4 regions of the Paenibacillus sp. UMB7766-LJ446 genome follow, and region 1 is predicted to be linked to each of the others. Evidence: predicted binding sites of a transcription regulator. Region 1 holds the regulator's gene; each other region holds the start of a gene.
What was found. The regulator Rex, encoded in region 1, represses fermentation and respiration genes when NADH is low (regulators of the CRP and FNR family bind a similar motif). The targets are predictions, from matches to a motif close to TTGTGAAATATTTCACAA.
Positions count from the first base shown of each region.

Region 2: the regulator Rex is predicted to act here: its motif matches at 5,004-5,021, upstream of QP794_RS05350 (cytochrome ubiquinol oxidase subunit I).
Region 3: the regulator Rex is predicted to act here: its motif matches at 5,404-5,421, upstream of QP794_RS23655 (cytochrome ubiquinol oxidase subunit I).
Region 4: the regulator Rex is predicted to act here: its motif matches at 5,047-5,064, upstream of QP794_RS09405 (cytochrome ubiquinol oxidase subunit I).

Region 1 covers NZ_JASOYM010000018.1:67,154-74,768, reverse strand. The annotation lists gene QP794_RS30310 (AAA family ATPase) at 1-932, opposite strand, end outside; gene QP794_RS30305 (hypothetical protein) at 925-1,452, opposite strand; gene QP794_RS30300 (cell wall elongation regulator TseB-like domain-containing protein) at 1,756-2,286, opposite strand; gene QP794_RS30295 (amidohydrolase) at 2,328-3,632, opposite strand; gene QP794_RS30290 (redox-sensing transcriptional repressor Rex) at 3,619-4,272, opposite strand; gene dinG (ATP-dependent DNA helicase DinG) at 4,509-7,370, opposite strand; gene QP794_RS30280 (tetratricopeptide repeat protein) at 7,513-7,615, opposite strand, start outside.
Region 2 covers NZ_JASOYM010000002.1:69,982-77,596, forward strand. The annotation lists gene QP794_RS05320 (response regulator) at 1-401, shown strand, start outside; gene QP794_RS05325 (right-handed parallel beta-helix repeat-containing protein) at 583-1,941, shown strand; gene QP794_RS05330 (nitrous oxide reductase accessory protein NosL) at 1,938-2,525, shown strand; gene QP794_RS05335 (ABC transporter permease) at 2,551-3,372, shown strand; gene ccmA (heme ABC exporter ATP-binding protein CcmA) at 3,365-4,078, shown strand; gene QP794_RS05345 (redoxin domain-containing protein) at 4,117-4,656, shown strand; gene QP794_RS05350 (cytochrome ubiquinol oxidase subunit I) at 5,185-6,561, shown strand; gene QP794_RS05355 (cytochrome d ubiquinol oxidase subunit II) at 6,558-7,574, shown strand.
Region 3 covers NZ_JASOYM010000011.1:62,400-70,014, reverse strand. The annotation lists gene cydC (thiol reductant ABC exporter subunit CydC) at 1-988, opposite strand, end outside; gene cydD (thiol reductant ABC exporter subunit CydD) at 985-2,766, opposite strand; gene QP794_RS23660 (cytochrome d ubiquinol oxidase subunit II) at 2,865-3,881, opposite strand; gene QP794_RS23655 (cytochrome ubiquinol oxidase subunit I) at 3,878-5,245, opposite strand; partial or broken gene QP794_RS23650 (heavy metal translocating P-type ATPase) at 6,142-7,486, shown strand.
Region 4 covers NZ_JASOYM010000003.1:297,174-304,788, forward strand. The annotation lists gene cydC (thiol reductant ABC exporter subunit CydC) at 1-631, opposite strand, end outside; gene cydD (thiol reductant ABC exporter subunit CydD) at 633-2,507, opposite strand; gene cydB (cytochrome d ubiquinol oxidase subunit II) at 2,509-3,525, opposite strand; gene QP794_RS09405 (cytochrome ubiquinol oxidase subunit I) at 3,509-4,924, opposite strand; gene QP794_RS09410 (tetratricopeptide repeat protein) at 5,349-6,647, shown strand; gene QP794_RS09415 (glycosyltransferase) at 6,647-7,615, shown strand, end outside.

The DNA of each region.
Region 1 (7,615 bases):
AGCGACAGATGACGCTGTTCAATGTTGAGCAGACCGTCTCTCATCGCATAAATTGCAGCTTCGTTCATCACACTTTCCAGCTGTGCTCCAGAGAAGCCATAGGATTCTTCGGCTGTCTTCTCAAGATTTACCCCTTCCAAAAGAGGCTTATTGACTGCATGCAGCTCCAATATGTGTTTTCTGCCTTTTTTATCCGGCAAGTCCACCTGAATATGACGGTCAAAACGTCCTGGACGCGTCAGCGCGCTATCCAGCATTTCTTTTCGGTTTGTAGCGGCGATCACGAGTATTCGCGGTGTTTCGGAAGAGTAGATGCCATCCATTTCCGTCAACAGCTGATTCAGCGTCTGATCATATTCACGCTGTTGTCCACCTTCCCGTTTTCCACCGATCACATCAATTTCATCGATAAATATAATGGCATTTTCTTTATTTTCTTTTGCAGCACGAGTTCTCGCATCACGGAACAAATCCCGTATTCTGCCGGCACCCACACCGACATACATTTCAACAAACTCACTGCCTGAAGCAGCTACAAAAACAGAGTCGGTATAATGAGCAGCAGCTTTGGCCATTAAGGTTTTGCCTGTTCCAGGAGGACCTGTGAGCAGGATCCCTTTCAAAGGACGAATACCAAACTTCTGAATTTCCTCATGTCGAATGAGAAAATCAAGCGCTTCCCGCAGCTCCTGCTTCGCACTTTCCTGACCGCCAATTTCTTCAAAAGTCAGCTTGGACGGTCCTTTTTTCTTGCGTTTGCGTTCCTGACCCGCACCCACCGTAATTCCACCACGCATTTGCATCATGAGCAGCAAAGCTCCCACAATCATTGCAGCGATCAGAATGGGAATCATGTTTACACCGATAAAAGCGAGAAAGATAATTAATACGGGTACAAATCCAATGGCAATTTCTTTCGTCCATTTAGGCATTTGGCCACACTCCTATCTGACCGGGCACACGCGGCAGAATAATAAACTTGCTGGCATCTCCATCTCTGAGGCTGACATATACATTATTGTCATCCATGGCTGTGTTTACCTTGATCCCATTCGTAGCCATTTTAGACAAGGTCGGTGTAATCTCGGTGTATTGTTTGCTCTCCATAGCCTGAGCTACGGTAAACATGGCGCTACCCCACCAGCTTTCCAGCGCTTCGTTGGAATGATCCACGACATCCAGCTTCAACGAACGAGTGCCAATCAGGGTTTGTCCTTCTTTGTGAATATATTGTACCAACCTGCCCAAATCAACATCCGGCTGCAGATCGAGTTTCAACTGTACATCATTGTGGTTAATAGTTAATTGTACATCATTGACTCCATCGTACTGGGTAACCATCTTTTCAATTGGGCTTTGCACAGCCACATGACGATACACAAACCAACCTCCAAACAACACAACGGCTGAAATGACGGCAGTCAGAGCAATAGGCAATACTTTTATCTTCAAGTGAGTTACCCCTCCTATAATTTGGCCCATTCTATAGCTTGTAGGCAAGAATATGAATATGTGTACGTAAAGTCCTGTGATGTGTCTAACAGGATTTATTTGTGTATGATGTATCCTTGAATACATATTTGAGTATATCACATCGTATATACAATATCTAAGGCGAAAATATGAATAAATTATTAATTTTAACTATTCAAATCCAAAATGATCAAGAAAACACGTCAAAGAACCGGTCCAGTCGGGTTTCCGTCTGCCGGTTCTTTACTGTATTCTTTTTAGAAAATAGTACGTCTGCTGATTCTAGCTATTCGGAATCGTATAGACCAGGTCAACCTGTTCCCCGTTACTAAAGCGGTAAAAGCGGTAATAATTGTGAGTAGCATCGTTATAATACACTTGCCATACATAGATTCCATTCACAACACCTGGCATGATTCGTTTGATCTCCCCGCCTGGAACTTCAGAGCTGAACCGATTTCGAATCTGTGCTTCAGACATGCCGTTCTTCAGCAGTTCACTGTGCACCGCATTGGTCCCTGTCACAGGCTTGTTATTTTCATCAAACTTGATCCACACCAATACATCCTGGTTATCCTTATTTTTACCGATCAGGGTCCAGTATATGTTGTCTCCGCCGTCTTTTTGACCCCATACATACTTACGCAGGTCTTCGTGTGACGTAATCCCAACCTGTTCCTGGGCCGCCTGTATGGCCAACGCCTCTTCCTTGCGCTGATCCTGGGTAACATAGACATAATAACGCTGAAGTCCAAACAGAATCAGAACCAGGAGCAGCAGCGAAATCCATATCCACTTCTTTTTTTTCTTCAAAAGCCGAACTTCCTTTCCCTATGACGATGCTGTCCTTGGAATTAACGGGCAAGCAGACCGTCAAATGCCAGTTGAGACTCACGCAAAATACGCTCTTCATCCATCGTAAGACATTCGCCATGTTTAACCACTTGTTTACCATCCACCCACACATGCTCTACATCTTTGGCTGATGCGGAGTATATGGTATGGGAAATCAGATCCGTATGCGGATAGAAATGGGCTTGTTCAATATTCAAGGCGATGAAGTCAGCCTTCATGCCTGTTTGCAGTGCTCCTGTATTGTTCAGGAATATGGATTTGGCACCATACGAAGTTCCAAGCAGAAGTGCTTCCCCTGCTGGCACTGCGGTAGGATCACCGGACACACCTTTGTGAATCAAAGCAGCAAGTCTCATCTCTTCAAACATATCGAGGTTATTGTTACTTGCTGGTCCATCTGTTCCGAGGGACACGGTCACCCCTGCTTTCAGCAGATCAGGTACTCGTGCAACACCCGAAGCCAATTTAAGGTTACTGCCTGGATTGTGGGAAACTGCTACATCATGTGATGCAAGAATTTCGATCTCTTCATCATTCAGATGTACCGCATGTGCAACCAGAGATGGACGGGAGAAAAATCCTAGCTTCTCCAGATGTGCAACCGGACGTTGACCGTAATCAGCCACGTTCTGTTCCACTTCACGAAGCGTTTCAGACATATGCGTATGCAAAGGCAGATTCAGGTCATGAGCAACCTGTACCAACTTCTCTATGTAATCCGGAGGGCAAGTGTAAGGTGCGTGTGGAGAAATTACGGTTGTAATTCTTCCGTCTGCTTGTCCATTCCATTGACGAGCAAATGCTGCGGATTCTTCCAGCTTGCGCTGTTGTTCTTCCGCTGAGCAAAGTCCGATTACCCCTCGTGCCAGAGCAGCCCGAACGCCGGATTGTTCCACCACTTTTGCAACCTGATCCATATGATCATACATATCCAGAAACGCTGTTGTTCCACCTTTCAACATTTCAAGTACGGAAAGTGATGTGCCCCAATATACGTCTTCAGACGTCATTTTGGCTTCCATTGGCCACATTTTCTCCTGCAACCATACTTGTAATGCCAAATCATCTCCATGACCTCTCAGAAGCGACATGGCCGCGTGACCATGCGTATTGATCAGACCCGGCAAGAAGAGCAGTCCTTTTCCATCCACCTTTGTCAGACTTTCGTCTCCTTCCGGCAAAGTCTCACCAATATGCACAATCTTGTCATTCTCGACAACCATGTAACCTTGAACCACTTTCCAATTCGTGCCCTCACTCACGGCAAATTTGCCGTTGTGAATTACCCATCTATTTGTCGTCATCTTCCTCGTCGTCCTTTCCGTTCTCCAAATAATAAGCAAGGCTAAGCAGATCCGTCGTAAAATCGGCATGATGAATGCGAATATGCGGCGGGGTCTTCAGGATCGTTGGCGCAAAATTCAGAATCGCTTCAATTCCTGACTCAATCAACTGATCGGCAACATTTTGGGCTTCCGTATCCGGAACCGTGATAATCCCTATACGAATGTTATCTTTTTTGACCGAATCCGTTAATTCATTCATCGGTTGCACCGTCAGACTGTTAATTTGACTTCCAATCTTCGGACCGTAGGCATCAAATACAGCGACAATCTTCATGTTGTCTTTGAGGTAGGCATTGTAATTGGACAAGGCGTGTCCCAAATTACCTGCTCCGACAAGAGCTACATTGATCTGCTGGTCTATTTTCAGAATATGGCGGATCTTCTCGATGAGATATGAAACGTCATATCCGATCCCTTTACGACCAAAGTCACCGAAGTAAGCCAGGTCTTTACGAATCTGAGCCGGATTCAAATCCAGTCTCAATCCAAGTTCTTGTGAAGAAACCGTATTGACTTCGCGCTGATGCAGTTCATTCAAATAACGCAAGTAAACAGGCAATCTTCGCACCACGGCTTCCGAAATTTTATCTGATTTCATTCATTGCTCCCCCTTACCAAGGCCACGATAGATAGATGAAAAGATGAGCACCCTGTCTAAAACGATGCAAAAAGATGACTGAATTAAACAGGATGCTCTTTGTTATATAATGGATAATTGCTTGAATTACTTCTTTAATCGCTTACTCACTATTCATGAAACGAATGAATGATATTGCTCAATTTTACCGCCAATTAGTGGCTTCATGCAATCATATAAGCTACAGAGCATAGCTGTTATTGCTGTTCATCGGTTGGTCTCTCAAGCCATTCCGAAATACGAGGAACCATCTGCTCTGTAAGCATGTGTTCCATTTTGGGACCTGGTAATGAATATAAAAAGTACTTGCCATAATATGCTTCAATGACACGTGTATCGTATACAATCACAATACCTCTGTCTTTACCCGTACGAACCAGTCTGCCGAATCCCTGTTTGAAGCGGATAACGGCTTGCGGCACGGACAGCTTCATAAACGGATTTTTCTTCTGTTGCTGCAAAAGCTCACTCTTCGCTTCAACTAATGGATGATTGGGTGGCTGGAACGGCAGTCTGACAATCGCAAGACAGGTCAGAGCCTCTCCAGGAATGTCCACTCCTTCCCAGAAGCTGCTTGTGCCAAGAAGTACAGTTGCTTTCGCATCCTGGAAGCGGCGTGTAAGCTTGGAACGGCTGCCGCTGTCCACCCCTTGCCCGAGCAAAGAGATATCATTACCTGACAAGGCCTCCTTAAGCGGGTCATAGACCTGGCGCAGCATGCGGTAGGAGGTGAACAACACCATCATGCGTCCACGAGTCGCGATAGCCGTTTCCGCGAGCGAATGCACGAGCATATCCACAAAGTGGGCATCACCTACACTGCCCTTCACACTTGGGAAATCACGCGGAATGACGAGCAGGGCCTGTTCGCGATAGTTGAATGGTGACGGCAGCATGGATGTCAACAAGCGGTTATTCTCGGCAGCTTCCTGCAAGCCCAGCTGTTCGATCATGAATTGAAATGACTTGTCAACCGAGAGCGTAGCCGATGTAAGCACAACGCTTTTCTTTTTATCAAAGAACATATCCTTCAATTGCGCACTGACATCGACAGGAACGGCATAGAGCTGCAGTGATTTACTGCGGAACTGGCCGCTAGCCTCCATCCAGTACACGGTATTGGCATCATCCATGCGCATGAAGAAACGCAGATTATCCTTGATCGTTGCCAAGTCCTTGAGCAGTCCTGAGATATCCATAATCAGACTATCGGACTGATAATCATCCTGATCTTCTTTCACTTCAAGCAGCAGCTTGTCGCCTTTACGAATCAAATCGCCTAGGGTTACATAGATTTGGTTTTCTACATCCTGTAATTCCTGCCATTTGGCCGGTTTTTGCGATGGCTTCAGTCTAAGTGAAAATTGTCCAGTCTCGCCTGGAGAAGCATCGCTACGTTCAGGCAGCAGGCCGAACAGTGTATCGCTTAGTCGATCCCATATCTCCTTAACTTCAACGGCAAGCGGGAACATCTGATCAATCATGGAGCCCCACTGTACCGAATTTTCATGACCCGACAGTTGAGAACGAAGCATCGGAAGTTGGCCATTACGGCTATCTTTAAACAGTCGGGTCAATATATGAACCAACGTAAAATATTTCATGTGAAGACCAAGATGCTTACCTGCTACATCCTCCAGATGATGTGCTTCATCAATGACAAGACTTTCGTAGGCTGGCAGCAGCTGATGTGCTGCTTTGACATCCGTAAACAATTTCGAATGATTCGTTATGACGATATCGGACAGCCCGGCTTCATGTTTGGCCCGATGATAGAAACATTTACGGAACCAAGGACAGGAGCGTCCAAGACAGGATTCAGACTCACTCTGTACCGTCTCCCAGAAGTCTCCACCGCGCCCGCTTAGATTAAGCTCCTCGTCGTCTCCAGTCTCCGTCTGGGTAAGCCAGACAATCATCTGAGCTGCTGTAAAATAATCCTCTTTCGGTGTAGCGAATTCACGTTTATTGATTTTATGCTCAAACTTACGCAGACACAGATAGTGCCCACGACCTTTGAACACCGCTGCCTTGAACGGGAACGGAACCACTTGGGTCAGCATAGGAATATCCCGCTCTCTCAATTGCTCCTGCAGGTTGATGGTATGTGTGCTGACCATGACTTTCTGTTCCTGTTTCACACTTTCATAGATGGCAGGCAACAAATAACCAAGCGATTTGCCAGTACCCGTTCCAGCTTCAATCAATAGATGCTTCTCTTCATCCAAAGCTTGTCGTACACTGCTGAACATCTGAGTTTGCGCCTCACGCTCCTCATAATGGTCCAGCGTCTCCTTCAGGTTATCTCTAACCTGATCCATAAACTGCTCGAAACTTACGTTTTCCAGCGGGTTACCCTCCCGCTCATCACGTGGTGAACCTATATCAGTCCAGTCACTCACGTTCAGGGCGAGCTGGCGATAATACGTATGACCATCCAGGTCCTGAATCGGCTCTGATTCCTTCTCAGTACGCATTCCGTCGAAGAACCAACCCAAGTCACTATCTTCTGGCGCAAACAGATCACTGAGGCGCTGAATCGTGATCAGAGGCAATGCACGCAGCTCATCGAGACACTTCAGTAATACAAAAGCTGTCGCAAGAGCATCACTGTCTGCCTGATGAGGGCGGTCATGCTGAAATCCGAATTCTGAAGACACATATCCGAGTTGATAAGAGCCCAGTGACGGGAACGTGATCTTCAGGAAATCAATCGTATCCAGAATACGTCCGGTGAACGGCAGGTAACCGCAGCGATCGAGTGCATTTTGAAGAAAGTGAAAATCAAAAGCAACGTTGTGCCCAACAAGAACAACATCGTCGAGTAGCGGAACCATCTCCATCATCATCTCTTCCAATGAGGGAGCATCCGCTACATCTTCATCAGTAATACCGGTTAACCCCGTAATAAACGGAGGAATCGGTACACCTGGGTTCACATAAGAACTATATATTTGAGTTATGCTGTAGTCATGATCTATGATGGCAAGTCCGGCTTGTATAATCTCACCGTCGGACTGCGTGCCGGTTGTTTCGAAATCCAATACGGCAAATTTCATTGCAATGTACGGTCCCTTCCATTCCAGTCTATGTTACAGCATAGCAAAAAAAAGGGCATTTGAAAATTAACTGACAAAAAAGGCGGTGTCCCCTCCGCTATGCCAGAGGAGGGAACACCGTCTTTATGCCGCCGAATGGCCCTTAATTTAAGGCTGTCAGCTGATTTGCATATTGCAATTTTCCGCTGTTTAATCGACAGGCTTCCATGTTATACAGCGGTTCGGTCAACGTCGGGTCATACTGA
Region 2 (7,615 bases), on a different contig from region 1:
TCTCGGATGATGTACTTCACCTTTTGGAGGCGTTGAAGCGGGGAGCTCAGGGCTATCTTCTCAAAAACCTTGAACCGTCCATGTGGCTGGAATATCTTCATTCCATCGTTACAGAAGAAGCTCCTTTGAGCCGCGAGGTGGCTTACCAAATCCTGAAGGACGTCTCACTAACGGAGAAAAAAGAGCCTGATGTTCCATTAACCACAAGAGAAAAGGATATTCTATATGGTGTAGCTGCAGGATGGACCAACAAAGAAATCGCTGCAAATTATACGATCTCAGAGTATACCGTCAAGAATCACTTGAAAAACATTTTGCAAAAACTGCAGGTTCAAAATCGTGTTCAATTGACACGTTATGCATTGGAGCAAGGGCTTATTACAGACCATAATCGTCTGTAATAAGCTTTTTTTATTATATCCGGGCGTTCTTTCTGAGTAGTGGAATGTCATTCTTTTTGCTTTTAACTCCAACGGCCTCACAAATTGGACACAAAAAGTACAGTTCTATAGCCAGAATGAGCTATATGGTAAAAATTTGTTTTTATGTACACTATGGGCAGTGTGTTTCATGAAGGAGGTTATGATGTTGAACAAACGGATTGTCCTAGGAATATTACTCATTCTGGGTATACTGGCGATCCTATTACCTTATCCGCTTGATGCTGCAAACGCTGCTTCTGGAACAAAAGGCGCTATTCCACTCCAGCCACTCATTGATGGTTCTAAACCTGGTGAAGTGCTTGTACTTGAGCCTGGTACTTATGCTGGTCCCGTAAGTATAGACAAGAGTATATCCATTCGAGGGGACTCGTCCGTAACAGTATTGAATACAGAAGCTGAGTCCACGATCACCATTCATTCAGATGGAGTGACATTACAGGGGTTCACGATTCAGCACTTAACGAATGAACCCACTGCGGCGATTCAGGTTGAAGGAGATCGTGCAGAGATCAGGGACCTTGATATTCAGAGTCAAAGTTTCGGAATTGTGCTGCGGGGTTCCCGCGATGGGCTCGTACATAGCAATAACATTTCATGGGCTGGATCAGAATCGGCTTCTAGTGGTCAAAAAGGGAATGGCATTGACTTGTACAATTCCCATCGTAACACCATTGAAGAGAACCAAATTACGGGCATGCGGGACGGGATCTACTTGGAGAACAGTCGCAATCTTACGGTTAAGGGTAACACGCTGCTGCATACCAGGTATGGTATCCATTGTATGTATATCGATGGTTCTTCTGTTGTGGACAATGTGGGGGAGAACAACAGTACAGGGGCCATGGTGATGGGTGTCAAGAATACGGTTGTATCCGGAAATTCCTTTCGTAAACAGAGCGAAAATGTGCATTCACAAGGGATTTTATTGTATGACGTACAGCGATCCTCAATTCATAACAATGTTGTGGAAGGTAATCGTGTGGGCATGAACATTGCCGAATCCTCAGGAAATGAAATTCGCAGCAATGCGGTGCTTCGCAATTTCATTGGTATCCAGCTCGTTCTGGCAGAGGACAACCAGTTTACCAGAAACCAATTTGTTTCGAATGTGATTGAAGCTTCAGCGATGGACAGCCGGAACAATGAGATGAAGGAGAATTACTGGGATTCCTTTCAGGGTCTTGACCTGAACGATGACGGAATCAGTGAACTTTCCTATGAGATTAATCCTTTCTATGAGCAAGTGGTCAACCGAAATTCGGCTTATCAGCTTTTCTTTCAATCTCCAGGCATGCTCTTTGTAAGCAGCTTGTTTACGGAAGGCAAGGAAGAGTGGACAACCGACAGATCACCGTTAATGAGCATGAAAACGGAATCACTGACGACGGGAACAGGTGCACAAGCGGTGAAAGAGACGACTGAGGTTTGGATCATCGGATGTATCCTACTGGGCATGGCAACTTTTATTATGATCTATATGGGGGGATTACGAAAATGAAAATGAGAGCGAAAACAAAAACAAGTTTGAAAACAGTCATGGTGCTTCTCTTTGGGGTGCTGTTATTAACAGCATGCGGAAAAAAATACGAGGCGTTGCCCATTAATGAAGACGTGGATATCTGTGCCATTTGCAAAATGCAGGTGAAGGATGATGCCTATGCCACGCAGCTTACCACGAAAGACGGTAAAAATTATAAATTTGATGACATCGGTTGCATGCACCAGTGGAAAGAAGAGAACGGAACAGATAACATCGGGATGGATTTTGTTCGTGACTATAATGACAAGGAATGGATTGAATACAGCAAAGCTACTTATGTATACGATGCTTCACTGCGTACACCCATGGCCTATGGCATCCTGAATTTTAAGGATAAACAATCTGCCGAAGCTTTTGTTACTGAGCAGGGTGTGGGAACGATCTTGACCGCTGAAGACCTCGCCTCCCACGATTGGAAACAAAACACAGAGATGATGGATATGATGGGTGAGCATGGCCATTCCGAAGAGGGAATGGGTGAAGGCATGCATGAAGGAACACATGAGGAAAGCGAATCCACGGAAGATTCAGGCCACAAGTAATGGCCAATAAAGATGGTGATCCATGATGGGAGATATGTTGCAAGTCGTTCGAAGAGAAATGAAAATGGGGTTTCGCAATCCCTGGGCCTATTCATTTTTGATTCTTTTCTGCGTATTTAGTCTGAGTTTGCTGATCATTAATTCTCAGAATTTTGTAGCAGGATACTCTGGCACGACAGGTTCCATGTTAAATCTTATTCTTTATCTTTTGCCGCTGATGACTCTCTTTCTGGGTTCGTTCTCGTTGACTTCTGAAAAGGAAGAGGGCAGCTGGCAGCTGTTGTCCACATACCCCATCGGCACGTTGTCTTTTATCGTAGGAAAATATTTGGGTCTCACGGTGGTATTAATGACTATAGTTACATTCGGATATGGATTGATGGGTCTTCTTAGTGGATGGGTTGGCAGCCCTTTAGATGTGATGACCTACCTTTTGTTTCTGGTATTCTCCTGCGGACTTGTGCTGCTATTTCTGACGATTGCATTGTTCATCGGCTCGTTATCCAAAAATCGGTGGCAAGCGTTAACGATATCCGTATCCGTTTGGTTTTTCGCTGTGATCGGATGGCCGACACTTCTAATCTCCGTACTGGGACTTATGCCTTATCAGTGGGTAAAACCCTTACTCACCGTTCTAACCTTTATCAATCCGGCTGAGCTGGTACGTTTGTTTGTTGTGATCAAACTTGGCGGGGGCTCCATACTGGGACCTGAATATTATCAGTGGGTTGATTGGGTACAACCATCCAGCGGAAGCTGGATTTTTACGGGGATATGCCTGCTGTGGATAGCATGTTCTATTGTGGCAGTCTACGGGATCTGGGAGAGGGGGCGTTCTCATGGATAACGTGGAAGCAGAAATTGTTGGACTGTGCAAATCCATCAAAAAACAACAGATTGTTGAAGATATATCCTTTCGCGTTTCTTCTGGCCATGTGCTTGCCTTATGTGGAGGAAATGGGGCAGGAAAGAGTACTGTGCTGCGTATGATGGCAGGTATTCTTCAACCTACCTCGGGTGAAATCATGGTAAACAAAATGCGCTGGTCCAAAGAACGAAAGAGGTATTCGGAACAGATCGGATATATGCCGGATGATTATCATTTCAATCAGGGTCTGACAGCAGAGGAAGTGCTCCAGTTCTGGGCGGCGCTTAGAAAGGTCCCCAAAGCGCGAGTATCGGAAGTGCTAACCCTGGTTGGCTTGGCCGATCAAAAAAACAAGCGGGTCACAACCTTTTCCAAGGGCATGCGGCAGCGTGTGTTATTTGCCCAGGCTCTGTTGGCCAAGCCCCCGCTACTAATCATGGATGAGCCGACGAATGGACTGGACCCCTTCTGGATGCAGGAATTTGCAAATCTCATCAAACAAATCAAGGAGGAGGGACATATGGTCGTGTTCTCAACCCACCAGCTTGAGATTGCAGATGATGTTGCAGATCACATTGTTTTTATGAACAAAGGACGTAATGTAGGAGATGGCCCTACTGAAAACTTTCGTCAACAGTTTGGGTCGCTTCATGCTGCTTTTCATCATAGTCTCGGCTTGAAATGAAGGTGAATCAATTGGGGAAAAAGAGTGCGAGAATCAATGTGAAAATAAGACGTTTAATCACAATCCTGATTGGAATCGTTGCTTTGCTGACCGCTGCGTGGGCAATTTACCAAGGGAATTTATCATCAGAGTCCCAGAGAATCGGTGCTATTGAAACCGGTGCAGTTGCTCCTGAATTCACTGCCGTTAATTCAGCCGGAGAACAGGTGAAGCTCTCCGATTATCGGGGCAAAGTTGTGATGATTAACTTTTGGGCTTCCTGGTGTACCCCTTGTGTGAGGGAGATGCCGATGATTAATCAGATCGCTCAGACATATCAAGAAGACGTGCAGACCCTGTTTGTCAACGTAGGGGAAGCGAAGGGGACCATTCGTGAATTTATGAATAAACAGCAATTCGATTTCCCTGTAATCATTGATGTGACCGGAAAGGTCTCCGGTCTGTATCGCATCACCGGGCTGCCAGCGACCATGATCATAGATCAGGAAGGCATGTTCAGTCACATTTTGCTCGGTGAGTTGACCAAGGATATTCCCTTGCAGCAATGGCTGGAGGACACCGTCCAACAAAAGAATTGAAACCTTGTAAGATTTAAGAACAAAAGAAGCCGCTATATGAGCGGTTTCTTTTGTTTTTTTTGTAAGCTACAAGAGCCAGAACAACTGCAAACGGTTGGGTTTCGAAAACACCTTTCACCCATAGTGGAAATGAAATGCAATACCACGGTTGTGCCCAATGAATCAATAGCCCCTTTGGGTGCTTTTTACGCTTTTCACCGAGTTGTCGGAAAGAGTTGATCCTTTCTTGAACATTTAGGGACGAAGACGTGTCAGTGATTGAATTGCTCATTCACAAAGATATAATAATTTTAACTATTAGGTCTCGTTCAGAACTTGGTTGGGCAAAGACTCCCTCGTCTCTGACTTTGTGAAAAAATTCTCTTTCTACATACAACATCGGAGGAGCGCTTTATAAACCAATTCTGAACCAATGGCGTAGCTGCCCAATCCTGATATTGAAAGTAGTTCAAGGGCTGACTGACCTAATGATTAAATGCATCAAATCATTGCTAAAATCGAACAGAGTTTGAAAGGAGGCAGTAAAGAATGGCAATTGATACAGTGATGTGGAGCAAGCTGGTGACAGGCATGACGCTAGGGTTCCACGTTATTTTTGCGACACTTGGAGTCGGTGTGCCCCTAATGATCGCTATTGCAGAGTTCATGGGGATCCGTAAAAAAGATCCTCACTACACACTAATGGCGAAGAGGTGGTCACGAGGGTTTGTCATTTCTGTGGCGGTAGGTGTTGTGACCGGTACAGCGATATCACTGCAACTGGCCCTGGTATGGCCGAATTTTATGAAATTGGCGGGGAACGTCATTGCACTTCCGCTATTTATGGAAGTGTTCGCGTTCTTTTTTGAAGCGATCTTCTTGGGCATTTATTTGTATACGTGGGATCGATTCAAAAATCCGTACATTCACTGGCTGCTGACGATTCCGATTGTTGCCGGGGCAGGTATGTCTGCCGTGTTTATTACGACGGTGAACGGCTTCATGAACCAGCCTGGGGGCTTTGTCATGGAGGCAGGCCAATTCACAGCGGTTGACCCGATACAGGCGATGCTGAATACGGCGACGTTCTCCAAGGTGTTCCATGTATTAAGCTCGGCGTATCTGACAGGAGCTGCCCTGTTAGCCGGAATTGCAGCCTTTGCAATGCTGAGAAAAGGGGTATCCGCATACCACAAAAAAGCCTTGAACCTCATGATGGCGGTGGTGCTGCTGTTTGGCGTGCTGAACACGTTAGCTGGAGATGTGTCCGCCAAGTTCTTGGCAGAGCATCAGCCGGAGAAGCTAGCAGCGGCAGAGTGGCATTTTGAGACGGAAAGCGGCGCGGATTTGATTTTATTAGGCTGGCTGAATGCAGAGCATGAAATTATAGGAGCTCTTCACCTGCCAAAACTGCTCAGCTTCCTGGCCTTTAGTGACTTTAATGCCGAGGTAACCGGACTGGAGGAGTTTCCGAAGGACGAATGGCCGCCGCTGCTCGTTCACTACTTGTTTGATTTGATGGCTGGAATCGGATTTACTCTGCTGGCGATCTCGGTTCTGTATTTCCTGTTTGTGTTCTGGAAAAAGCGCAATGAACTGAACAAGTGGCTGCTTGGAATCATAGCACTGGGCGCGCCAATGGCTTTTCTCGGGGTTGAGCTGGGCTGGTTCTATGCTGAACTTGGACGACAGCCGTGGATTATCCGGGGATATATGCGTGTAGAGGAAGCCGCCACTTCATCACCCAACATAAGAATGATCTTTTTCTTCTTCCTGCTTCTCTACATCGTTCTGGGAGTTATGTGTGTTCTCGTGCTAAGACGTTTGTTCAACAATAATCCGGCAGAAGTCGAGATGGAGAAATGGATGAAGGAAAAGGAGAAGGAGAAGAGCAATCCGACTACAGAAAAGGGTGAAAATGCATGATGAGTTACGAGTTGATTGGCATCTCGGTGCTCTGGCTGTTCTTGTATGGCTATTTAATTGTAGCCTCCATTGATTTCGGGGCGGGCTTCTTTGCCTTTTATGCACGCTTGACGAAACAGGATCACCTGATTAATCGTCTGATCTCCCGTTATTTATCCCCGGTATGGGAGATTACGAATGTATTTTTTGTTTTTTTCTATATTGGCATCGTTGGATTCTTTCCGGACACGGCTTATTATTACGGATCAGCACTGCTCGTACCGGGAAGTATTGCGGTCATTTTGCTCGCCATTCGTGGTTCGTTTTATGCCTTTGAGAACTATGGCTCCAAAACTAATATCGTGTATCTGTTTCTATACGGGGCGTCAGGTTTGCTTATTCCTGCTTCGTTGTCAGTGGCGCTAACACTGTCGGAAGGCGGTTTTATCGTGAAGGAGGGTTCGACGGTATCTCTGGATTACTGGACGCTGTTTACCAATCCGTTATCATGGAGCATCGTTGGACTGGCGATTGTGTCCGTTTTGTTCATAAGCAGCTCATTTTTGGCCTTTTATGCATCTCGGGCAGAGGATCACTCTGCGTTGAAGCTGGTGCGGAACTATGCCCTGTTCTGGAGTACACCGACGATTATTATCGCACTGACTGCATTTATATATTTGGGACAGCACAATGAGCGACATTTTCAAAATATGATGGATTTATGGTGGCTGCTTGCGCTTTCCGTTGCATTTTTCATGATTGCGATGTGGCTGTTATACAACGGACGCCGTTACGGATTAGCGTTTATATGTATCATGCTGCAATTTTTCTGTGCCTTTTTCGCTTACGGAATTGGTCAATATCCTTATATCCTTGATCCATACATTACGATTCAAAACAGCGTCACCTCACCAGCGATGGGCTTTGCACTGGTTGTTGTGTTTATCGGTGGCATGTGTATGTTGATTCCTTCCCTGCTCCTGGTCTTCAGACTGTTTCTGTTTGATGCGGACTATGTAAAGGGAAAAAAATAGAGTGAATTTATTTATGCAAAGTGAGGAAGTACCCTGCCTCA
Region 3 (7,615 bases), on a different contig from region 1:
ATACCGTTCCGCTTGGTTGTTGTGCTGGCGGCGAGGCAGAATCAAGCACCGTTTCTGTTAGGCGCTTGGCTGCATGCTCGCTATCCTGTTTATACGCTGGTAATGTAGCCATGGCCGCCGCTTCTTCAAATACCGTTAAGGAGGCCATCACCAGCATGGCCAAAAATACGCCGCCAAGCACTCCTTCCATAATCAAATAGGCGCCAAGTGCCAGTACTCCCCATGAAACCAGAAACGTAACAAAAGCATGCATGGATTGACCACGCAATAAGTGCCCAGCTGCACGTAGCTGCTCATTAGCTAATGCTGCAGAGACATGCTGGAGCTTCTGTTCGCGTTGAGCCATCTGTCCGTATACTTTCAAATCCCGGTATCCGTATAACACCTCGGTGACTTCCATTGACAGTTGTGCCCTTTGTTCACGGACGCGCCCCTGTGTTTTTCGCTGCCCTAACATGACTACCCCTGGCACAATCAGTGCGGTTGCCAGCATCCCAAGTAGGAACAAGCACGCAATCCAGATTGAAAATGAAGCAGTAAACAGCATCGTAGCCAAAAAAACCATGACCACAATCACCGGCGGATAAGCGACACGCAAAAAGTAATTTTGCAGACTTTCGACATCGCCAACTATTCGTGCAAGCAGATCCCCGCTCCGATTTTTATTCAGCACACCAGGTGTTAACGGGATCAACTTGGCGAAGAACGATGTACGCAAACGGCTTAGCATGGAGAATGTCGCCCGATGAGAATACAAGCGCTCACCGTAACGACTCGCCGCTCGAAGGAAACCTAGTAGTTTGACTAGCGAAGTAAGCACAATTAATGTATAAAGCGGCGGCGCAAAAACCGTTTGAGAAATCATGTATCCACTTGCGGAAAAAAGAGCCACACCCGCTATGCCGGCAACAAATCCTCCTAGAATGGAAAGAAGAATGTCTTTTCGCTCCTCAATCATACTTTTTGATAAAATAGTCAGCTCGCTCATGCTAATCCCCCTTTTCGTTGAACATCGATCATCTCGGCATATTGCGGCAATCGTTCAAGTAGTTCGGCATGAGATCCGAAATCTGCTAACGAACCATGCTCCATAAACAAAATAGTGTCAGCATGCTGAATCGTATATAATCGGTGAGCCACCGTTATCATCGTAGCCGTTTTTGCCAATGTGGTGATAGAGCTCTGCAACACACGCTCGGTGTGCAAATCAAGTCCCACGGTAGGTTCGTCAAACAAAATAATGGCGGATTGCTTCAGAAAAGCCCGTGCCAAGGCAAGCCGTTGCTTTTCCCCACCGGACAGCCCCCTACCTCCTTCACCTACACAGGTATCAAACCCCTGTTCCAATTGGGCGACAACCGCAGTAAGCCCTGCATTTTCCGCTGCTTGCTCGATTTCGGCCCTGGAAACATCTCGACCAGTGCCAATGGCGATATTTTCGGCGAAAGTTCCTGCAAATATATAAGGATGCTGCGTAATATAGCTCACATATCCAAACCAGGCAGACTCATCGTATGACATGAGCGAGCTTCCGTTCACGAAAATCGTGCCCGATGCCGGTTTCAGCAAACCGGCAATAAGATGTAGCAAGGTCGTTTTGCCTGAACCACTCTGTCCAACAATGGCGATATGTTCGCCCGGCCGGATCGAGATCCGTTCCGTTTGAAGTTCGAATGAATCGGCCCCATACTGAAAACGAACATGATCCAGTTCGATAGTTGGCGGCACGGGGAGCGGCTTTTCATGGGGCGCCCCGTACTTTTGCGACTGGGCTATTAGAGCCTGGTTACTGCTTCGAAATGTCCCGGTTTCTTTCTCTGTCTGAGTATTTCGTCCATCGCCCGATTCAGCAAACGTCTGCTCCACTTTTCGAACCGCACCCATGCTTGTTCTCCCGCTATGAAAAGCCGTACCCGTATTCTTCAGCAAGCTATAGAACTCCGGAACAAGTAACAATACTAGAAAAGCGGTTTGAAACGACAGTGCTTTGAACACAAGTAACTGAATGGCCAGTTCGAGAGCGACAACGCCGATACTTAGCATAACCATCGATTCCAGCATGAACGTATTGGTAAAAGCAATTTTTAAAATATCCATGGTAGCATCCCGATAACCTAGGCTGCTGCGCTCGATGGCCTGCTGTTGACGATGAGCCCGGCCAAATATTTTCAAACTAACCAGTCCTTGAAGAGAATCCAGAAAGGTACCGGAGAACTTAGCCAATTGCGCATATTTTTCTTCGGATTTTTTTTTTGTTCTTAGCCCCACCAGAATCATGAACAGCGGGATAAACGGAGCAGTGAACAGCATAATCCAGCCTGAATTGGGGTGTTGAATAAACGTAACGAATAAAATCAAAATCGGAATGATTGCTGCTTCCATCATGCGTGGCATGTACTGACTGAAATAACTGTCAGACTCATCTACTGCATCCAGCGCAACACTCACCTTTCCACCCGTCTGCCCGCGAAGGGTCGAAGGCATCGAAGCATGGGTCAAGTTCTGTAGCACGGCTGCTCGCATATTCGTCTTGGCAGTAGCGGCCATCCGTAACCCGATTTTTCCGTTTCCATACGACAACAACGTGCGCATAGCCATAATAGACAGCAGTATGCCGAGCAATATGGTAACGGATGAAATGGAAGCCTTCTCCACGAAAATCCGTTGCACCGCTTCGGCCAGCAATACGGCCTGACTCACGATAGCAACGCCAAGCGCAGTCGACATGACCGCAAGGAGAATGAGACGTTTTCGCTGTAGTGACATTTGCTGAGAAATCAGGCCTTGTTTCCTCTCCTTCAAATCATTCTCCTCCTTGATGTTAATGCATTCGAGGGTTACCCTCACATACACTATTGAAAAGTCTATTTTCGTTTGCCTTTCACATAATCCGCATCGAACAGGAAAAGTTTAAAAACCAGAATCAAAGACGGAACCAACAGACACATCCCACCGACAAATACAACAACGAGTGCAAAGCCCATCGATGGAGAAGTCACGCTGCTCTGAATCGTAATATATGGATCAAGGATATATGGATACTGACCAATTCCATAAGCGAAAAAGGCACAAAAAAATTGCAGCATCACGCAAATGAATGCCAATCCGTAGCGGCGTCCATTGTATAACAACCACATCGCGACCATAAAAAACGCAACCGAAAGCGCCAGCAGCCACCATAAATCCATCATATTTTGAAAATGTCTTTCATTGTGTTGACCCAAATAGATGAATGCGGTTAGTGCGACGATGATCGTCGGCGTACTCCAAAAGAGCGCATAAGTACGCATCAACTTTAGCGCAGCGTGATCTTCTGCTCGAGAAGCATAAAAGGCTAGGAACGAGCCGCTAATGAACAAAACGGATACGATAGCCAGCCCAACAATGCTCCAGGATAACGGATTGGTAAACAGCGCCCAATAATCCAAGGAAACCATCTCACCTTGCTGCAAAATAAAACCACCTTCAGACAGTGTCAGTGCCACTGACAACGAAGCAGGAATTAGTAAACCCGTGGCACCGTACAAAAACAAATATAGAATGTTATTTTTCGAACCATAATTTTCAAAAGCGTAGAACGAACCCCGAATGGCGAGCAAAACAACCGCAATGCTGCCGGGAACGATTAGCGCTGAGCCATAATAATAAGCCGTATCCGGAAAGAAACCGATAATTCCAATGTAAAAGAAAACAAAAAACACGTTAGTGATCTCCCATACCGGCGACAAATAGCGGGAAATCAGGCGATTGATCAGATGGTCCTGTTTCGTCAAACGTGCATAAAACGCAAAGAACCCTGCACCAAAATCAATCGAAGCTATAATTAAATATCCGTACAGAAACATCCAGAGCACCGAAATTCCAATTAACTCGTAACTCATTGTGCCTGCTCACCCTTTGCCGTTGTTTTGACGCCCACTTGCTGAATCAACCTTTCCATCTCGGTTTCTGCCGGATTATTGTTGAACAGTCGTCGAAGTACGAGAACACAAACGGTGCCTAGTACGATGTACAACAACAAGAAGAGGAAAAAAATAATTCTTACGCTTGGTGATGTCGTTGCCGCCTCTTCTACACGCATATAACCTCGGATGATCCACGGCTGCCTTCCGATTTCCGCGTAAAACCAGCCTAGCTCAACCCCTAAAAATGCCAGTGGCGCACTCAGAGCAATAATCCGGAGCAACCACTTGTTAACTTCATTGCGTTTTTTCCAGAATACAAACAGGAAATACAACACGGAGATGCCGAGCAACGCAAATCCGATTCCTGCCATCAAGTCAAACAAATAATGCACGAGGAGCGGGGGTTGTTCATCAAGCGGAAATTCATCTAGTCCTATTACTTCCGCATTGAAATCTCCAAAAGCCAGAAAACTGAGAAGTTTCGGCAAGTGAAGCGCCCCTATAATTTCATGCTCTGCATTAAGCCAGCCTAGCAGTATCAGATCCGCACCACTTTCGGTCTCGAAATGCCATTCTGCGGCAGCCAACTTCTCCGGCTGATGTTCGGCTAGAAATTTGGCGGATACATCTCCAGCTAACGTGTTGAGTAACCCAAACAACATCACAACAGCCATCATTAGCTTCAGAGCTTTTTTGTGGTAGCCAGATATACCCTTTCTAAGCATCGTAAAAGCTGCAATTCCTGCTAACAGGGCTGCACCAGTTAAATAGGCAGAGCTTAAAACGTGGAATACCTTGGAAAACGTAGCCGTATTCAGCATCGCTTGCACTGGGTCAACTGCCGTGAAAAGGCCTCCTTCCATTGTAAATCCCCCAGGCTGGTTCATGAATCCATTCACCGTTGTGATAAAGACAGCGGACATTCCTGCTCCGGCTACAATCGGAATCGTTAGCAGCCAATGAATGTACGGATTTTTGAAGCGATCCCACGTATACAAATAAATACCTAAGAAAATGGCTTCAAAAAAGAAGGCGAACACTTCCATAAATAACGGAAGTGCAATTACGTTCCCCGCGAGTTTCATAAAGTCAGGCCATACTAAGGCCAGTTGCAGCGAAATTGCCGTCCCCGTCACCACACCAACCGCAACGGATATGACAAACCCTCTCGACCACCTCTTTGCCATCAAGATATAGTGGTGATCTTTCTTCCGAATGCCGACAAACTCGGCAATAGCGATCATAAGTGGCACACCGACGCCAAGCGTCGCGAATATTACGTGAAACCCAAGTGTCATTCCTGTCACCAGCTTGCTCCACAGTACCGTGTCAATGCTCATCTCTTTCCAGCCTCCTTTCAAAATCCGTCTAATTATTGTCGTAAGATGTTACTGATTTTCTAGGACACTTGCCCTAATTGCATTCGATATCAGGTTTGACCAATCAATGAGCTCGTTGCATTGCATTCGTGGAGCAATTTCCTTTTCGCACCCCAAAAAAGAGAAATATTTCACAAAGTAATTGGTGAAAGTGACAACCGCTCAGTGAAATTCACGACCGATCAGTTGGAAATGCGATTCAAGTAACTGCAAAACCTAATATTTAAAATTATTATATCTTTGCCTTTTAACAATTCAATCACGGTCACGTCTTCGCCCCTAAACGTTCAAGAAAGGATCAATTCTTTATGACATCTGGGTGAATATCTCAAAAACCACCTGATAGAGCTATTGATTGAACTTGTTATACGTGATGATCCACTCATCTCTATTGGTTTGACCCCAGAATTGTGATAATAGATTCCTCAAGCACTATAAATGCGACTTTTGGGCTCTATATATACAGATTTAAGAGCATGAAATTAACCATTATAATCTTGAATGTACAGAACCACAGTCACCACTCGAACTTACTAAACACCTGAAGCCCGTTGTAGGTTATCATGTCTCGAGTAAAAAGAAATGATCTTACATGGAGAGACTCCAAACATAATGGTTGATCCATCGAATCATAGTTGTCCATAAATGGAGACCCCCCTTTGTCTTCCTGTTGATGAACTTCCCTTGGCACAACGATACTTTAACTTGATATTAAAAAAAAAGAGAGCAAGGCTAATGTTAGCCTAGCTTTCTATTTGCTCCAGCTTGACGCAAATGATCCCTTATCTTGAGCGAATTTACATCAATTTACGAAAGAAGTCCCCTGCAGCATAAAAATACCTAGCAATTGATAATCCTTTGTCATTGGACTCAAGAATCTATTCCGTTTCCAGTTCGATATGAACACCCTTATGACAGTCGCCATCATCGGTGCTGCGGCAATCGGAGAATGGGGCGAAGGTGCGACTGTTGTTATATTGTTTGCAATTAGTGAAGCTTTGGAACGTTACTCCATGGAAAAAGCACGTCAATCCATTCGCTCCCTAATGGATATTGCACCGAAGGAAGCTCTGGTCCGTCGTGGTACCGAAGAGATCACTGTCAGCGTGGATGATATCCAGGTTGGTAATATTATGATCGTGAAGCAAGGTCAAACACTTGAAATGGATGGTATAGTGATTAATGGAAGCTCCACAATTAACCAAGCAGCAATTACTGGCGAATCGGTTCCTGTAATGAAAACCACTGATGATGAGGTTTTTGCAGGCACATTAAATGAAGAAGGATTACTTGAAGTCAAAGTAACGAAGCGTGTCGAAGATACCACGATATCCAAAATTATTCACCTTGTTGAAGAAGCGCAAGCTGAACGTGCGCCATCACAAGCATTCGTAGATCGGTTTGCAAAATATTACACGCATGCAATAATGATTTTGGCGTTAGGGATTGCGGTAGTCCCTCCGTTATTAATAGGAGCTGATTGGGGAGATTGGATTTACAGAGGATTAGCTGTACTTGTTGTGGGCTGCCCTTGTGCATTAGTGATTTCGACTCCTATTTCAATTGTTACAGCCATTGGTAACGCCGCCAAAATGGTGTTCTTATTAAAGGCGGTATTCATCTTGAAGAAGCTGGTAGGTTAACTGCTATTGCTTTTGATAAAACGGGTACACTAACGAAGGGTTTTCCAGAAGTGACTGACATTGAAACCTTCGATGACAATGACGACAAGCGATTGCTCGCTATTGCAGCAGTTTCGAAAAGGGTTCGCAACACCCGCTTGCTTCCGCAATTCTACGTAAAGCTGAAAACCTTGGAGCTGACTTATCTCTAACCGTTGATGAATTTCAATCGATAACCGGGAAAGGCGTTAAGGCCAAAGTGGATGGACGATTGTATTATGTAGGTAGTCCAAAACTTTTTGAGGAACTTCATTCCAATATGAAAGCTGAAACAAAGCAGCGTATCGAGGGCTTACAAAAACAAGGAAAAACAGTAATGGTTTTAGGAACGGAACAACAAGTGCTTGCCTTAATTGCCGTGGCTGACGAAGTACGCGAATCCAGTAAAGAGGTTATTGTACAATTGCATGCTATGGGTATCAAGAAAACGATTATGCTTACGGGCGATAATCAAGCAACTGCAGCCGCGATCGGGCAGCGTCTGGATGTGACAGATATTAAAGCCGACCTTATGTCGCAATGATTGGAGATGAATATATCCTTTCCATTTTCGAAGATATATGTCCTATGGTGGATACATATTGTTTCTGCTTGTCAATGCACATCCCTTTGACTCTATTTGATATTAAACTCAATGAGAAAAACCTTC
Region 4 (7,615 bases), on a different contig from region 1:
ACAATTTAGCATTCTCCCGCTTCAGTCGCACCCGCAATTTCCACGTCACACGGAGTGAGATGTCAGGCAGCACGGCCACCAGAAAAAGCATATATAAACCCATCCACAGTGCAAACCCCAGATCAACGCTGCCAAAAGCTACAACAGCTCCACCGTACATCACGAGCGCCGTAACCGCCGGAAACACCGTACGCAGGTAAATATCCTGCAGTCGTTCCACGTCCTCTGCGAGAGCACCAAGTACGTCTCCTGTCTGCATGCGGGAGCGCAGAAACAGTGCTTGCGGCTCCAAAATCCGATACAGCTTCACGCGCTGATCCGCAAGCACACGCAAAACGGCATCATGTCCGGCCAGACGTTCGACATACCGGAATACGGCACGGAAAATCCCAAATGCACGAACACCCACAATCGGTACATATACCATCAAAATATTTTCAGGACGGAGCGCTGACTTGGAGATCAGAAACCCGGAGGTGAAGAGCAGCATGACAGCACATAGCGTAGCGCATAACCCCAGCGCAATGACTGCCACCAATCTCCAGCGGTACTGTGCCACGTACGGAGTGATCCAACTATTCTTTTCGCTCCCGCTATGGGCTGTTTCTGTCTGCTCGTATCCGGCTTTCATCTCATACCGCCTCCATCTGGGCCTGAATCATCTGGTAATATACGCCTTGTCGTGCCAACAATTCCTCATGTGTTCCTGTCTCTGCAACCGTGCCGCCATCCATTACGATTATCCTGTCCATATGGGGCATCCAGTGCAGTCGATGTGTTGCCAGAAACACCAGCTTGCCCTCAAACAGCGGCAGCATCGTCTGTTTCAGTTCATACTCGGTCTCCACATCCAGATGAGCGGTCGGCTCATCCAGTAGGAGAATCGGGCGCGCACTAAGCAGGGCTCTCGCCAAAGCCACCCGCTGTTCCTGCCCGCCGCTGAGCTGCCTTCCCCCGGCCCCAATCAGCTCCTGCAACCCATTCGGCAATGAGGAAGCAAGCTTATGCAAACCAGCTGCGTGAATGGCTTCTGCCACCTCCGCATCCGAAGCTTCCGGCATATAGAATCGAATGTTATCCGCCAGACTGCCACTGAAAATGTATGGATGCTGCGGGATAGCAGCCGTTTGTTTGCGCCAATCCTCCATCATCTCTGGAGATAAGGGCTGGCCGTTGTATAAGATTTGGCCTGAAGTAAGTGGCTGGAAGCCTGCCAATACATCAATCAAGGTTGATTTCCCTGCTCCGCTGGCTCCAATAATGCCTACTTTGCCAAGACCGGAAACCTGAAATGTAACATCATTCAGCGAGCATGGCCCATCTTCCTCATGCCGCACCTGTACGTTGGTGAGCGCTACTCTACAAGTCGCCTCCCAGAACGGTTTGGATGAGGAAGGAGCGACGCCGCTCCGAGCACTTACCTCACGCAAAACCACCCGTATGGTGGATGGAGGCACATCGCTTAGGCCAGAAAAAGGCTCAGGCAAAGAGGATTTCCCGTTCTTTTCTGACACATCATGCAGAACAGCACTCGTGTATTCTTCCTTTTGCTTACGTTCGGCCAATTTCCCTCGTTCAATCATCTGACTGATCGCTTCCCCGGCCTCTTTGCCATCCAATGTGGCGTGGTAATCTGCCCCTACCATTCGTACAGGCAGGAAGTATTCGGGTGCGAGAATAAGTACAGTCAGCGCCGGCCCAAGGAGCATATGCCCTTCCGTCAGCCGCAGCCCCAACCCAACCGCCACCGAAGCCACCGACAGCATGGTGAAGAAATCGAGTGCGAAAGAGGACAGAAAAGCCATGCGCAGGGTAGACATCGTAGCCTTACGATAACGCTGGCTGACCCGAATAATTGTCTCTCCATGTCTGCCGCTCTGTCCCAGTGTTTTCAGTGTCTCCAATCCACGCAGCGTATCCACAAAATGGTTCGCCAGCGCTTTGTAGGACTTGAACTGTCCATCCATCTTCCGCTGTGCAGCCAAACCCACCAGAATCATAAACACGATCAGGATGGGCAGCGTCAGCGTCAAAATCACCCCGGACATCATATCCAGCTTGAAGACGTACAACAGAATAACGATTGGCGTGAATCCCATCCCCAGCATTCGAGGAATAAACAGTTCCAGATACGTCTTATACTGGGCTGTTCCTTCGCGCGCCAGCGTTACCAGGTGCCCTGTTCCCTCCGTTTTGGCAAAACGCGGCCCCAGCCGAAACCACTGCTGCACCATCTGCTGGCGCAGATCGTTTCCTGTCTTCTCCGCATATCGCGAAGCGATGAGCTGCAACCAGAAAGAGATGGCATAGCGGGCGGCAAAAGCGGCCAGGAACCACAGCAGCACTGGGTACTGCTCCGTTACGGTTGAACCTTCAAATAATGCCGTGATGGCCTGTGCCAGCCATTTGGCCTGCATAATAATCGTCATCGCCTGCAACAGCACCAGCATTGAGGCCAACGCGAGTACCGGCCGGATACCCGGCAGCTTCAGCAGCCCCCGTCCCATCTCAGTACTCCAGGTGATGCTGATCGTTCAGACGTTTGCGGAAAATGTAATAACTCCAGATCTGATAGCCGAGTACAAACGGAAGCAGCGTACAAGCTACAATTGTCATCACTTTCAGCGAATATGCACCGGATGAAGCATTGTAGACCGTCAGGTCAAACGCCGAACCCATTGAACTCACCATGACTCTTGGGAACAGACCGATGAATACGGAAGCAAACGCGATTGCAATCACGGCTCCCGTCATGCCGAAGGCCCAGGCTTCACGTTTCTGGCGCACGAAGTAAGCCGCCAAACCCAATGAAGCAGCACCCAGGACAACCATAATCCAGAGTGCCCAGCCGCGCACAGCGAACACATCCGTCATGAAGTATGTCATCACAGCGTAGATCGCGAGGATCGCGGCCAGCGGCAGCATCAACTTTTTAGCTGTATTCAGGGCACGTTCTCTGAGATCTCCAACGGTTCGTAATGAAGCAAACAGCAGACCATGGACCAGACATAACAACGTCACGCTCAACCCACCTACCACCGTATACGGATTGACGATGTCCAGGAAGCCGGGGCGAAGCTGCATCTGCGCATCAATAGGCAGGCCTTTCATTAAGGTAGCGAAAACAACCCCGAACAAGAACGGTAGTAACGCACTGGAGACTACGATGATGATGTCCCAAGTTTTGCGCCAGCGTTCATGTCTCATCTTGCTGCGGAATTCAAAGGCAACTCCGCGGCCGATCAAGGCCAGCAGCACCACCACCAGCGGCAGATAAAAACCGCTGAACAGCGTGGCATACCAGTGCGGGAAGGCAGCAAACATTGCACCCCCCGCCGTAATCAGCCAAACCTCATTGCCATCCCAGAACGGACCGATCGAGTTGATCAGCGTACGACGTTCACGATCCGTTTTGCCGATTATTGCAGTAGACATGCCCACACCAAAATCAAAACCTTCCAGAAAGAAAAAACCAACAAACAAGACGGCAATCAGTAAAAACCACAACTCACTTAGTGACAACAGAATAACCCCCATCCACGCCGAACGGATCGGCCGATTCATCATGCTCCTCCGGCTTTTCGACTGCATATGGCCCGGCCTTGATTTCACGAACGAACAGATAAACCATCACAATGCCGAGAACCGTATAAGCTGCTGTAAACGCAATGGTGGAGAACAAAATCTGTCCTGCGCTTACGTTCGGGGATACCCCGGCTGCAGTCGTCATGTAGCCGAATACCGTCCAAGGCTGCCTTCCTACCTCAGTCATAATCCAGCCTGACGTATTGGCGATAAACGGCAGGGAGATGGCGAACACCATCAGACGCATAAACCACTTGCCTGCTCCCTCCAACCTCCGGCGCATCGTCAGGAATGTACCGTATATAGCCAGCAAAATCATCAATCCACCCGCAGCAATCATGATACGGAAGCTCCAGAATGTCGTCCGGACTGGTGGAATATAGTCGCCTGGTCCATACGTTTGCTCGTACTCCGCTTGCAGTTCTTTCATGCCTTTGACACTGCCGGAGAACTTACTATAGGACAGATAACTGAGTAATCCAGGGATCTTGATCTCGCCGGAATTCTCCTGTTTGTTCGGATCGATAAAGGCTACCACCGTCCATGGTGCAGGGTCTTCCGTCGTCGTCCATGTTCCTTCACTGGCAGCCATTTTCATCGGCTGCGTCTCCACCAAATATTGCGCCTGGAAGTGACCCGAGAAAGCAACCCCCAACGAGGAAACCAGGCCAATAATAATGGCAATGTTAAATGATTTGCGGAAAATCTCCACATCCTGCTTCTTCATCAGCTTGTATGCACTAATGCCGGTTACCACAAATGCACCTGTCATCAAGGCACCAAAAATCGTGTGCGGGAACTCCACCAGCAGTTGACCATTGGTAATCAGTGCAAAGAAATCATTCATCTCGGCACGGCCATTATTAATCTCGAAGCCAACCGGATGCTGCATGAATGAATTGGCTGCCAGAATCCAGAGCGCAGACAGGAATGTGCCGACAAATACCAGCCAGATACAGGCCAAGTGCACTTTTTTGGACAAACGATCCCATCCGAAAATCCAGAGTCCAATAAAGGTAGACTCCATAAAAAACGCCAGCAGGGCTTCCACAGCCAGTGGCGCACCAAATACGTCCCCAACAAAGCGGGAGTACTCCGACCAGTTCATGCCGAACTGGAATTCTTGCAGAATGCCTGTGACCACACCGACAGCAAAGTTAATCAGGAACAATTTGCCCCAGAATTTGGCCATCGTTTTGTAAACTTCCTTACCCTTCACTACGTACAACGTCTCCATAATCGCTACCAGCAGCACAAGACCGATGGACAGCGGCACAAAAAAGAAATGGAAAATCGTTGTGAGCGCATATTGGATACGCGATAACATGATCGGATCCATACCGTTACCCCTTCTTTCTGTTCCTTCGCAGTTTTCGTATTTGGCATTGAAGCCCCTTCTTCAGTTTCTGTCAGCCAAACACGTATTGATGAACGTATTGTGCCAGATAGACTATTTTATACATGTGACAATTATCACAAACCCTGCCATGACAGCAAAAAAAAGTGACGATGGTCACACAATAGAAAAAATTAAGCCTAATCTTTGGGCTTGCCAGCTTCCTCTATTCGCGGAAGATGCTCATGTTTGGGACGCAACGCCCATATGTTAGTGTCAGGCATAAAATACACTGTGCAAAAAAGGCATTACATATTGAACCATTGGTTTCATTGATATTATTCAAAGCAACGACGATCCAAAAATCTCCGATGACGTTGCTTCAATTCTTGAACGGACAAAAATGCAATTCAAGTGAGGTGATTTATTGATGGAAGAGTTGTCTTCAATCCCGGACGCGGAGCCGTATCACGGGGTAGATGCAGAATCAAGTACGGCTCTGCCTGCCTTTCGTTATGTTTTTTTCCCCCGAAAGGGCGGGTGGTCTGCTTTTCCCTATCCAGACATCGCTGCTCTGATGGTCGCGGAAGGGCCTGTCTACTATGTCAGCAGCCTGGAGCGCTCCGAGGATATGCCTGCGAGTATAACTGTCATCACACTTCCCGAAGCTGAACAATTGTTGCAGGAGCCCCGAACGGTTGCAGTGGTTGCTCATCCCTACTGGCTGACCGCCACAGCCTCGCTCAATCCGGAGCTTTGTATTGTACTTCTTCCCGAGCCGGTTGGTGAAGAAGCGGAGTCCCCCTTGTGGGAAAGCTGCATTTCAAGACTGGTCGGAATCGCCGATCTGGTGGGCACCACTTCAGAAACACGCTATATGAAGCTGGTATTCCAGGGTGTACGTGCTATCTGGCTAAATGGAGAAGATACCTCTCCTGCTGGTGTCATGCAAAAGGATGATCTCGAAGTGCCTCTCCGGGACTATGAACTGCTATTCTTGCATGCGCTGCGACAGACCCTCTCGGGTGTTCAGGATACGGTTACCCAGCTGCAATGCAGTGTGCGCGCCGACTTCTATCGTCAGCTTCGATCCAAAGCAGGAGCGCATGAGACGATTTCCTTTTTGCTGGCCGCCTATGAATATGTGCTCGAAGATTCCAGAGCGGCCGCTTCGCTCAAGGAGGCCTTCTCCCACGCAGTATTAAACGGCCGCAATGATTGTGTGAGCTCCCACTATCGATTCCTATCCGCTATTCATGCGAGGACCGGGGAAATCGAGAATGCGTTGCAGGTGTATGGAATCAGCGCTGGCAACGAGCAGGAACGACACCATTATGAACAGCTCTGCCGCTGGCTGGAGGCCGGGGAGAACCAGCTCGTCCAGGCTGAACTGCTGCGTCTGAATGATGATTACGGAAACGCATTGCACATTTTGGATGAACTTGGCGGCGAAACGGCACGACATTGGAAATTTCGTATCTATCAGGAGACTGGGCGTGTGGAAGATGCATTGGATTTGGTGCACACAGTGGATATTCAGGATAATGCCAGCCGACAGGACTATCGGCAGTTATCGGGTCTAGCACTGGCTCTGGGCGGAGAACGGCACGGAGCGGTGAGACAATTTTTGGAGATGGCGCTGGAGGATGAAGATGCTCTTGCCCGGATCGTCGAGATGGAGCTGCTGGATCATGCCGTCCAGCAATTGCTGGGGGAGGTGCCATAATGATGCTGGACCCGAAGAAACGAAGACAACATGTGAATGGACCGATGGTGCATAGGGATATACGATCCGAAATAAGGCATACTCCAACTGAAACGCAGGAATCGCTACACGCTGAGCCACTGGAAACTGGCGATAACCATCTGGAAAATGCGCTGAGTCCGTTGGATATCCGAAGTGAAACCCATCAAAGATATAGCACAGAGCACCCAGGAAATCAGGATGCTGTAAAGCACAAGGATACAGGCCTATTCAGAGAGCCGTTTTCCGTTCGTCGGGTTCGTAAAAGTCAAGACAATAAACTGACCGCCATGCTACAGGTGCGTAACGAGCGCGGACGATATCTGGAGGAAGTGCTGGATGATCTGAGTGAATTCGTGGATGAGATCGTCATTGTGGACGATGCCAGCACAGATGGAACACCAGATATATGCAGCGCCTATCCAAAGGTCGTTCGCCTGGAAGTATTGGAAAAGCCGTTATTTGCGGAGGAATGGCGCTTACGTAACGCTCTGTGGCAGGCAGCGGCAGGAACCTCGCCGGACTGGTTGCTCTCGGTCGATGCCGATGAGCTGTACAGTGCGGAAGCCAAGAAAGCGATACGCGCTCTGATTAACCAGGATCATTCGGACTGGATTGCTTTCCGTTTCTACGATATGTGGGGCGGCCGAACCCACTATCGGGAAGATGATCTTTGGGGGCTTCACCGACGGCATACCGCTTCCTTGGTCCGTTATATGCCGGGTTATCCCTACTTTTATCCGCAGCAAAATCATCATGTACCTCGCCTTCCCTTGCCCTGCACCGTATTGCCCGGAATCAGCACGGAGTTGAAGGTTCAGCATCTTGGCTGGGCAGGAAGTCTGGAGGATCGGGTTCGGAAATACTTGCGTTATAAACGAATGGATCCACACGGCGAGTGGGGCAGCCTGGAGCACTATGAATCGATTCTTGATCCGGAGCCCCGACTG